Regions from separate parts of the Streptomyces sp. NPDC004542 genome, predicted to be linked through region 1. Evidence: riboswitches for the same ligand, from Rfam matches in the RefSeq annotation. Region 1 holds a riboswitch; each other region holds the start of a gene.
What was found. Region 1 has a riboswitch for thiamine pyrophosphate ahead of thiO (glycine oxidase ThiO). Riboswitches for the same ligand answer to the same signal wherever they lie in the genome.
Positions count from the first base shown of each region.

Region 2: it holds a riboswitch for thiamine pyrophosphate, as region 1 does, so the genes downstream of both, ABZX30_RS04995 (thiamine ABC transporter substrate-binding protein) here and thiO (glycine oxidase ThiO) in region 1, are expected to answer to the same signal.
Region 3: it holds a riboswitch for thiamine pyrophosphate, as region 1 does, so the genes downstream of both, thiC (phosphomethylpyrimidine synthase ThiC) here and thiO (glycine oxidase ThiO) in region 1, are expected to answer to the same signal.

Region 1 covers NZ_JBEXLP010000031.1:68,446-71,714, forward strand. The annotation lists gene ABZX30_RS19035 (thiazole synthase) at 1-574, opposite strand, end outside; gene thiS (sulfur carrier protein ThiS) at 577-777, opposite strand; gene thiO (glycine oxidase ThiO) at 774-1,934, opposite strand; TPP riboswitch at 1,932-2,043, opposite strand; gene ABZX30_RS19050 (hypothetical protein) at 2,097-2,447, shown strand; gene ABZX30_RS19055 (FAD-dependent oxidoreductase) at 2,494-3,269, shown strand, end outside.
Region 2 covers NZ_JBEXLP010000005.1:107,252-110,520, forward strand. The annotation lists gene ABZX30_RS04990 (iron ABC transporter permease) at 1-134, opposite strand, end outside; gene ABZX30_RS04995 (thiamine ABC transporter substrate-binding protein) at 191-1,273, opposite strand; TPP riboswitch at 1,362-1,469, opposite strand; gene rlmN (23S rRNA (adenine(2503)-C(2))-methyltransferase RlmN) at 1,494-2,600, opposite strand; gene ABZX30_RS05005 (glycine betaine ABC transporter substrate-binding protein) at 2,753-3,269, opposite strand, start outside.
Region 3 covers NZ_JBEXLP010000005.1:38,848-42,116, reverse strand. The annotation lists gene ABZX30_RS04700 (YibE/F family protein) at 1-1,121, opposite strand, end outside; TPP riboswitch at 1,194-1,350, shown strand; gene thiC (phosphomethylpyrimidine synthase ThiC) at 1,343-3,127, shown strand; gene ABZX30_RS04690 (hypothetical protein) at 3,184-3,269, opposite strand, start outside.

The DNA.
Region 1 (3,269 bases):
CCGACGCCGTACCGGCGCCCGCGTCCAGGATCACCGGCACGCGCGCGTGCTCGACGATCAGCTGGAAGTTGTGGGGGTTGCGGATCCCCAGCCCGGACCCGATGGGCGAGCCCAGCGGCATGATCGCCGCACAGCCGGCGTCCTCCAGCTTCCGCGCCAGCACGGGATCGTCATTGGTGTACGGCAGGACCGTGAAGCCGTCGTCGACCAGCGTCTCCGCCGCGTCCAGCAGCTCGATCGGATCCGGCAGCAGCGTGCGCTCGTCGGCGATGACCTCCAGCTTGACCAGATCGGTCCCGAGGGCCTCGCGCGCCAGCCGGGCGGTGAGCACGGCCTCCCCGGCGGTGAAACACCCCGCCGTGTTCGGCAGCACCCGGATGCCGAGCCGCTCCAGCACCGACAGCACCGAGCCGCGCACACCGGGATCCACCCGCCGCATCGCCACGGTCGTCAGCTCCGTGCCGGAGGCGGCCAGCGCCCGCTCCAGCACCTCGAGGCTGGGCGCACCGCCCGTACCCATGATCAGGCGGGACGTGAAGGACGTACCACCGAGGACGAAGGGGTCGTCGGCCATGCTCAGCCTCCCTGGACGGCGGTGAGTACTTCGACGCGGTCACCCTCGGCCAGCGCCGTGGACGGCCACTGCGCGCGCGGGACGACGGTCTCGTTGAGCGCGGCGGCCACTCCGCGCGGCGCCGCGGTGAGGGACCGTACGAGGGTGTCGAGAGCGGTGCCCGGGGCGACCTCCCGGCGCTCTCCGTTGACGGAGATGTTCATGCGGGCTGCTCCGTGAGTGCCGTGCTGAAGCGCTTGGGGGTGAACGGCCGGGCCTCTTCGGGCAGTTCACCCGTGGTCAGGGCGTGCGCCAGGGCGTCCCCGGTGACCGGCGTGAGCAGCACGCCGTTGCGGTAGTGCCCGGTGGCCAGCAGCAGCCCGTCCAGGCCGGTCGGGCCGAGCAGCGGCGCGTTGTCGGGTGAACCGGGGCGCAGCCCGGCCCGGGTCTCGGTGAGCGGCAGCTCGGTGATGCCGGGCACCAGTTCGTGCGCGTCGCGCAGCAGCTGGTACACCCCGCCGGCGGTCACCGTCGTGTCCCAGCCCAGTTCCTCGCTGGTGGCCCCGACGACCAGCTCGCCGTTCTCCCGGGGCACCAGGTAGACGTGGCTGCCGCGCACCACGGCCCGTACGGTCCGGTTGAGGAACGGCGCGTACCGCCCGGGCACGGCCAGCCGCACCACCTGCCCCTTCACCGGCCGCACCGGCGGCAGCAGGTCCTCGGGCAGGCCCGCGAGCCGCCCGCTCAGGCTCCCGGCGGCCAGCACCACCTGGCCCGCGCGCAGCGCACCGCCGTCCGAGGCGGTCACCCCGGCCGCCCGGTCCCCCGCGACGTCGAAGCGCTCGGCCCGCACCCGGTGGAAGACCACCCCGGCGCGCTCGCACGCGGCGAGCAGCGCGGCCGCCAGCCGGCGCGGATCGATCTGGTGGTCGCCGTCCACCCGCAGCCCCCCGCGCACCCCCGGCGCCAGCAACGGCTCCAGGCGCCGGCACTCCCGCCCCGAAAGCCACTCGGACTCCAGGCCCGACCGCTGCTGCAACGCGTGCAGTTCGCGCAGGTGGGCGCGGTCGTCGGCGTCCAGGGCGACGGCGAGCGTGCCGCACGGGCGGTAGCCGAGGTCCAGGCCGGTGAGGTCGGTCAGCTCGGCCGCGAACTCCGGATAGCGGCGGGCCGACGCCAGGTTCAGGCCGAGCAGGATCTGCTCGCCGTGGTGCAGCTCCGTGACGGCGGCCAGCATCCCGGCCGCGACCCGGGCGGCCCCGCCGCCCGGGTCCGGGTCCGCCACGGCCGTGGTGAGCCCGCGCTGCGCGGCCCGCCAGGCCGTGACCAGACCGATGATCCCGCCCCCTATGACGAGGACGTCGGACGTACGTGACGACATGGGCGTCCAGCCCCTCCCTTCGCCGGCATGACCCGGATCAGGTTCGTACGGTCGGAGGCCGCCAGCCTCCCTCTCAGCCCGGTGCGTCCGGGCTCCCGCGAGTGCTTGTACGGTGGCCACCCTAGCCCGCAGGGCACCCGACCCGTAAGGAGGCCTCCGCCGATGGCCCGCTCGCTCGACGGCCTGATCCTCGCTCCCGTCGCGGACCAGGCTCCGGGACAGGTGGGGACGCGCACCCGGTTCGCGTACCACGAGAAGGACGGCGAGATCTGGGCCGAGTACGCGGGTGGCGATGTCGTACGCGGCTCCCTGGTGGGCACCAGGGAAGGGGACCGGCTGGACTTCCGGTACGTGCAGCTGAAGCGGGACGGCACCACCTCCTGCGGACACTGCGCGTCGGCCGTCGTCGAGCTGCCCGACGGCCGGGTGCGGCTGGAGGAGACCTGGGAGTGGGAGTCACAGCCGGGAGCGGGTACGAGCGTGGTGGAGCAGGTCACGGAGCACACCCCCTGACTGACGGCCAGTCAGTTGACTATGGTGGTCCGACTATGGTGATCCAGTGAGCGAGCAGACACGGGAACAGGCCACGTCACAGGCGCGGCGCGTGGTCGTCGTCGGCGCGGGCATGGCCGGGGTGCAGACCGCGGTCGCGCTGCGCGAACAGGGCTTCCGGGGCACCGTGACGCTGCTCGGCGCCGAACCCCACCAGCCGTACGACCGGCCCCCGCTCTCCAAGGCCGTGCTGCTCGGCAAGGCCGAAGGCTCCGCCTTCGACGTCGACTTCGAGGCGCTCGGCATCGAACTGCGGCTCGGCCGTGAGGCGCTGGGCGTGCGCCCGGGCGACCACGAGGTCGACACCGAGGCCGGGCCCGAGCCGTACGACGTCCTGGTCCTGGCCACCGGCGCCGAACCGGTCCGGCTGCCCGGCACGGAGGGCGTGCCCGGCGTGCACCTGCTGCGCACCCTCGACGACGCCGAACGGCTGCGGCCGGTACTCGCCCGGCAGCACGACGTCGTGGTCGTCGGCGCGGGCTGGATCGGCGCCGAGTTCGCGACGGCGGCCCGTGAGGCGGGCTGCGCGGTGACGGTCGTGGAGGCGGCGGACCGCCCTCTCGCCGGCGCGCTCCCGGCCGAGGTGGCCGCGCCGATGGCGTCCTGGTACGCCGACAGCGGCGCCGAGTTGCGCACGCACGCGCGCGTGGAACGCGTCGAGCCGGGCGCGGTGGTGCTCGACGACGGCTCGCGGGTGCCCGCGGGCGCCGTCGTCGTCGGCATCGGCGCCCGCCCCGCCACGGCGTGGCTGGCTGGCTCCGGCATCGAACTCGGCGCGCACGG
Region 2 (3,269 bases), on a different contig from region 1:
CGGAGGTCCGGCTCGGTGACGACGTCCACCATCCGCCCGAACCGCCAGACGCCGTCCACCTTCAGCCCGCGGGCGACGATCGCGGCCACGGGCCAGGCGAAGAACACCGCGAAGAACGCGACGGGCAGGGCCATCAGGCCGAGCCGCGCCGCGGTCGCCCGCCCGGACCCGGCCGCCGCGGCAGGCGCGCCTACTTCAGTACGAGCGACGTCCACGACTTGACCCACTGGTCGCGACGGGCGGCGATCTTCTCGGCGGTCATGGTCTCGGGGGACTTGGCCTGCGCGCCGTACTTCGTGAAGTCCGGCGGCACCTGGGCGCCCTCGCGCACCGGGTAGACGAACATGTTGAGCGGCATGTCGTCCTGGAACTCCTCGGTGAGCAGGAAGTCGAGGAACGCCTTGCCGCCCTTGGTGTTCCCCGCGTTGCTCAGCAGTCCCGCGTACTCGGTCTGCCGGAAGCAGGTGCCGTACGACACCCCGGTCGGGGCGGTGCTGGGCCGCTTCTTGGCGTAGATCACCTCGGCGGGCGGGGAGGAGGCGTACGACACCACGAGCGGCCGGTCCCCGCCGGCCTTCCTGCCCTCGGAGGAGCCGGAGAACTCCTGGGAGTAGGCCTGCTCCCAGCCGTCGACGACCTTCACGCCGTTGGCCTTCAGCTTCTTCCAGTAGCCCTGCCATCCGCTGTCGCCGTACCGGGCGGCGCTGCCGAGCAGGAAGCCGAGACCGGGCGAGGAGGTGGCCGCGTTCTCGGTGACGAGGAGGTTCTTGTACTCGGGCTTGACGAGGTCGGCGAAGGACTGCGGCGGGGAGAGCTTGTGCTCGCTGAAGTAGGCCTTGTCGTAGTTGACGCAGATGTCGCCGGTGTCGATGGGCGTGACCCGGTGCTTGTCCTGGTCGACGCGGTACTGCGGCAGGACCAGGTCGGAGCCCTTGGGCTCGTACGGCTGGAACAGCCCGTTGTCGAGCGCACGCGACAACAGGGTGTTGTCCACGCCGAAGAAGACGTCGCCCTGCGGGTTGTCCTTGGTCAGGATCGCCTTGTTGACGGCCTGGCCCGCGTCGCCGTCGGTGAGGACCCTCACCTTGTACCCGGACCGCTTCTCGAAGTCCTTGAGCACGTTCTTGGAGACGGCCCACGAGTCGTGGCTGACGAGCGTGACGGTTGTGGAGTCCGCCGAACTCCCTTTGTCCGACGCCCCGCACCCCGTCAGGGCGGGCAGCGCCACGAAGCCGAGCCCGACGGCCACGGCCACGACGGTCTTGTTGTGCACTGGATTCCTCCTGGGGTTGACCAGGAAGAGACGCGGCCCTGCCCGGGCCCCGCGGAGGATTCCGCGGGGCCCGGGCAGGGCGCAACAGCTCGAGTGATGACCGAACTTCCTACCCAGAATGACCTGGGCGAGGTTCAGAGGGTCTGCGGCCCGGTTGCCGCACTCTCAGCGCTGTGGCGCTCCCCTGTCGGAATATGAAGATGTACGTGACGCCCACAGACTACCGCTCGGTGGCCGCCAGCTGACCACAGGCTCCGTCGATCTCCTGCCCCCGGGTGTCCCGGATGGTGACGGGCACCCCGTGGGCGGCGATGGCCTCCACGAACGCCTTCTCGTCCGCCGGCCGCGAGGCGGTCCACTTGGAGCCCGGCGTCGGGTTCAGCGGAATCAGATTGACGTGCACGGGCTTGCCCTTGAGCAGCCGGCCCAGCCGGTCACCGCGCCAGGCCTGGTCGTTGATGTCCCGGATCAGCGCGTACTCGATGGACAGCCGCCGGCCGGACTTGGCGCTGTACTCGAAGCCGGCGTCCAGCACCTCACGCACCTTCCAGCGCGTGTTCACGGGTACGAGGGTGTCGCGCAGCTCGTCGTCGGGCGCGTGCAGCGAGATCGCGAGCCGGCACTTGAAGCCCTCGTCGGCGAACCGGTGGATCGCCGGGACGAGCCCGACGGTGGAGACGGTGATGCCGCGCTGCGACAGCCCGAGCCCGTCCGGCTCGGGATCGGTGAGCGCCCGGACCGCACCGACGACCCGCTTGTAGTTGGCCAGCGGCTCGCCCATCCCCATGAAGACGATGTTGGACAGCCGGGCAGGTCCCCCGGGCACCTCTCCGTCCCTGAGCGCCCGCATCCCGTCCACGATCTGGTGCACGATCTCGGCGGTCGACAGGTTCCGGTCCAGCCCCGCCTGCCCGGTGGCGCAGAACGGGCAGTTCATCCCGCAGCCCGCCTGCGAGCTGATGCACATCGTCACCCGGTCCGGGTAGCGCATCAGCACCGACTCCACGAGCGTCCCGTCGAACAGCCGCCACAGGGTCTTGCGGGTGGTGCCCTGGTCGGTCGACAGGTGCCGCACCACGGTCATCAGCTCCGGCAGCAGCGCCTCCCGCAGCTTGGCGCGCGACGCCGCGGGGATGTCGGTCCACTGCTCGGGGTCGTGCGCGTACCGCGCGAAGTAGTGCTGCGAGAGCTGCTTGGCACGGAACGGCTTCTCCCCGATCTCCGCCACCGCCTCCTTGCGTTCGGCGGGCGTGAGATCGGCGAGATGCCGCGGCGGCTTCTTGGCTCCGCGCGGGGCGACGAAAGTGAGTTCTCCGGGCTTGGGCATGGTCGTACCAGTGTCGCAGATCGACTTGGGTGATCCGCGGGGGTCGGTCCCGGCGGCTGTCGGTGAGCGTCCGGTGGGCGGTTTTGGCGCCGGGGTGCCGGGAGCGTTCTCCCGGGACGGCCGTGCCGGGAGAACGCTCGGAGCGGTCGCGGCTACTTCACGAAGCCGTTGTCCACCAGCCAGTCGTGGGCGATGTCCTCCGGGTCGTCGCCCTCGACGTCCGCGAGCGCGTTGAGCTTCTGCATCTCGGTCGTGGTGAGCTTTTTGGCCAGCGGCTCGAAGATCTTCTTCAGGACCGGGTACTTCTTCAGCGTCTCCTGCTTGAGCGTGAGCGCGGGCTGGTAGACGGGGAAGAACTTCTTGTCGTCCTCCAGGACCACCAGCTTGTTGGCCGGGATACGGCCGTCGGTGGCGAAGACCTCGCCGAAGTTGCAGGTGTCGCCCTTGGCGGTCTCGGTGTAGATCAGCCCGGTGTCGAGCATCTTGACGTTGTCCTTGGGCGCCTTGATGCCGTAGGCCTTCACCAGCCCGGGGAAGCCGTCGTCACGGGTGGAGAACTCGCTCTCGATGCAGAACGTGGCCTCCTTCGGCTTGCTCTTGCTCACCTTGGCGAGGTCGGACAGGGTCTTCACCCCGAGCTCCGCGGCCTTGTCCTTGCGGACGGCGAAC
Region 3 (3,269 bases), on a different contig from region 1:
ACCACGGAGGCGATGTGGTCGCGGCCGATGCGGATGCCCGCACGGTACAGCCCTCGCCGGCTCATCGACGGATTGGCCTCGTGCAGCTCCCACACGGCCGAGGTCTGCGTCACCGTCACGTCGTCCAGGACACCGAGCGAACCGATGATGACACCGGCGAGCAGCAGACCGCTCATGTCGATCGACGGGTACAGGCCGTGGATCAGTCCGGTGCTGTCGTCCGTGTTGCCGGTGAGCGCGGCCCAGTCGATGAACAGGTTGCCGAGGACGCCGATCAGCGACAGCGAGACCAGGGTGCCGAGGACAGCCACCGAGGTACGGGCCGACAGTCCGTGGCACAGGTAGAGCGCGATCAGCATGATGGCGCTGGAGCCGATCACTGCCACGGTCAGCGGGTCCGACCCTTGCAGGATCGCGGGCAGGATGAAGAAGGTGAGGACCAGGAAGCTGACAGCCAGCGCCACCAGCGCCATGACGCCACGCATCCGCCCGACGACCACGACGGCGAGTGCGAAGATCCCGGCCAGCAGCGCCATGGGGAAGCGCCGGTTGACGTCGGTCACCGAGTACTGCAGGTCCTTGGGTGCCGAGGGTTCGTAGGCGGCCACCACCTGCTGGCCCTGGTGCAACTGCCGCGACTGGTCCGGCTGCACGATCTCCGTGAACGTACGGCCCCTGTCCTTGCCGGAATCGACCCGGATCGTCGCCTTCTTGCAGGTATCGCCCGACTTCTGCTGCGCGGCGCCGCCCTCGGCCGTGGAGGTGTCACCGGTCGAGGTGCCCCCGGAGCCGTTGACCGACCCGCAGCTGATCTCGACGACCTTGGTGACCGTGGCCTGCCGCGTCTGCCGGTCGAAGCCGACTCCCGTCCGCTCGTGCGCAGGGGCGCCGCCCGGCCAGAGCACCACGAGCCCCACCACGACCGCCGCGGTGAACGGGATCAGAACGGCCGCGATGACCTTGCGTAGATGCTGGGAGACCGGGGCCGCGGGCCCGTGGCTGTGACTGTGGGAGTGCCCGTGCCCCCCGCCGTGCCCGTGCCCCCCGCCGTGGCCGTGGCCGTGGTTGCGGTCGTGCGGCGGTTCGCCGGGCGGATATGTGGGCTGGTGCGTCGTGGTCACCGCCCGATCATTGCAAGAACGGGCGGAGGCGCACTGTTCACCGCGCCACGAATGACGCTAGCGTGGAGGCACCTTTGCACACGCGGGAGCTCGGAGCACCGGGCTGAGAGGGCGCTGACCTCCGTCTTCGCGATGTTTCACGTGGAACACCGATGGACGGAAACCGCTGCGTCGACCGCCGAACCTGTTACCGGGTAATGCCGGCGTAGGGAGTAGGTCTCATGACCAACAAGGACGCACGCACGCCTGCCTCCACGCAGCTCTCCAGCGGCGAGGAGGCCGGGAAGTCCATCGGCTGGCACAAGGGGTATGTCGAGGGTTCGCGCCCCGACCTGCGCGTGCCGGTCCGTCAGGTGCACCTGACCAACGGACAGTCGGTCACGCTGTACGACACCTCCGGCCCGTACACCGATCCACTCGTCGAAACCGACGTCCGCAGGGGTCTGCCGCCGCTGCGGGAGAACTGGATCATTGCCCGCGGCGACACCGAGGAGTACGCGGGCCGTCCCGTCCGTCCTGAGGACGACGGGATCAAGCACACCTCGCCCCGGGGCGGACTGCGCAACCTCGACGCGGTCTTCCCCGGACGCTCCCGCCAGCCGCGCAGGGGCCGGGACGGCCAGGCGGTCACCCAGCTCGCCTATGCCCGTCAAGGTGTGATCACGCCCGAGATGGAGTTCGTGGCGCTGAGGGAGAACGTCTCACCGGAGGTCGTCCGCGAGGAGATCGCGGCGGGCCGGGCCGTGTTGCCCGCCAACGTCAACCACCCGGAGATCGAGCCGATGATCATCGGCAAGCGGTTCCTGGTGAAGGTCAACGCCAACATCGGCAACTCGGCGGTGACGTCCTCCATCGAGGAGGAGGTCGAGAAGATGACCTGGGCGACCCGCTGGGGCGCCGACACGGTGATGGACCTGTCCACCGGCCGTAACATCCACACCACCCGTGAGTGGGTGCTGCGCAACTCCCCCGTCCCTATCGGCACGGTGCCGCTCTACCAGGCGCTGGAGAAGGTGGACGGCAGGGCCGAGGAACTGACCTGGGACATCTACAAGGACACGGTCATCGAACAGGCCGAGCAGGGTGTGGACTACATGACCGTCCACGCCGGAGTGCGGCTGGCGTACGTGCCGCTCACGGCCAACCGCAAGACCGGCATCGTCTCGCGCGGCGGCTCGATCATGGCGGCCTGGTGCCTGGCGCACCACAAGGAGTCGTTCCTGTACGAGAACTTCGAGGAGCTCTGCGAGATCCTCGCCGCCTACGACGTCACGTACTCGCTGGGCGACGGACTCAGGCCCGGCTCGGTCGCGGACGCCAACGACGAGGCGCAGTTCGCGGAACTCCGCACGCTCGGGGAACTCAACCGGATCGCCAGGCGTTTCGACGTACAGACCATGATCGAGGGCCCGGGTCACGTCCCGATGCACAAGATCAAGGAGAACATCGACCTTCAGCAGGAGATCTGCGATGAAGCTCCGTTCTATACGCTCGGCCCGCTGACCACGGACGTCGCACCGGCGTACGACCACATCACCTCCGGCATCGGTGCCGCGATGATCGCCTGGTGGGGCACGGCGATGCTCTGCTACGTCACGCCCAAGGAGCACTTGGGCCTGCCCAACCGTGACGACGTCAAGACCGGCGTCATCACCTACAAGATCGCCGCCCATGCGGCCGACCTCGCCAAGGGCCACCCGGGTGCCCAGGAATGGGACGACGCGCTGTCCGACGCCCGCTTCGAGTTCCGGTGGGAGGACCAGTTCAACCTCGCCCTCGACCCGGACACGGCACGGGAGTTCCACGATGAGACGCTTCCGGCCGAGCCCGCCAAGACGGCCCACTTCTGCTCCATGTGCGGGCCGAAGTTCTGCAGCATGAAGATCTCACAGGACATCAGGCGTGAACACGGCGGCAGCAAGGCCGAGATCGAGGAGGGCATGGCACAGAAGTCGAAGGAGTTCGCGGCGAGCGGGAACCGGGTGTACCTGCCGATCGCGGACTGACACGCGCGCGCGCCGCCTGTCCGGCTTGCGCCCCCGCCGGGGGCGCAAGCCGGGGATCATTCCGGCTGGTGCTCCGGGCCGCCGAAGTCCGGGCTCGTGTAGTCCGGGCTGGTGAACCTCGGGCGCGGGCCCGGGGTGGTGC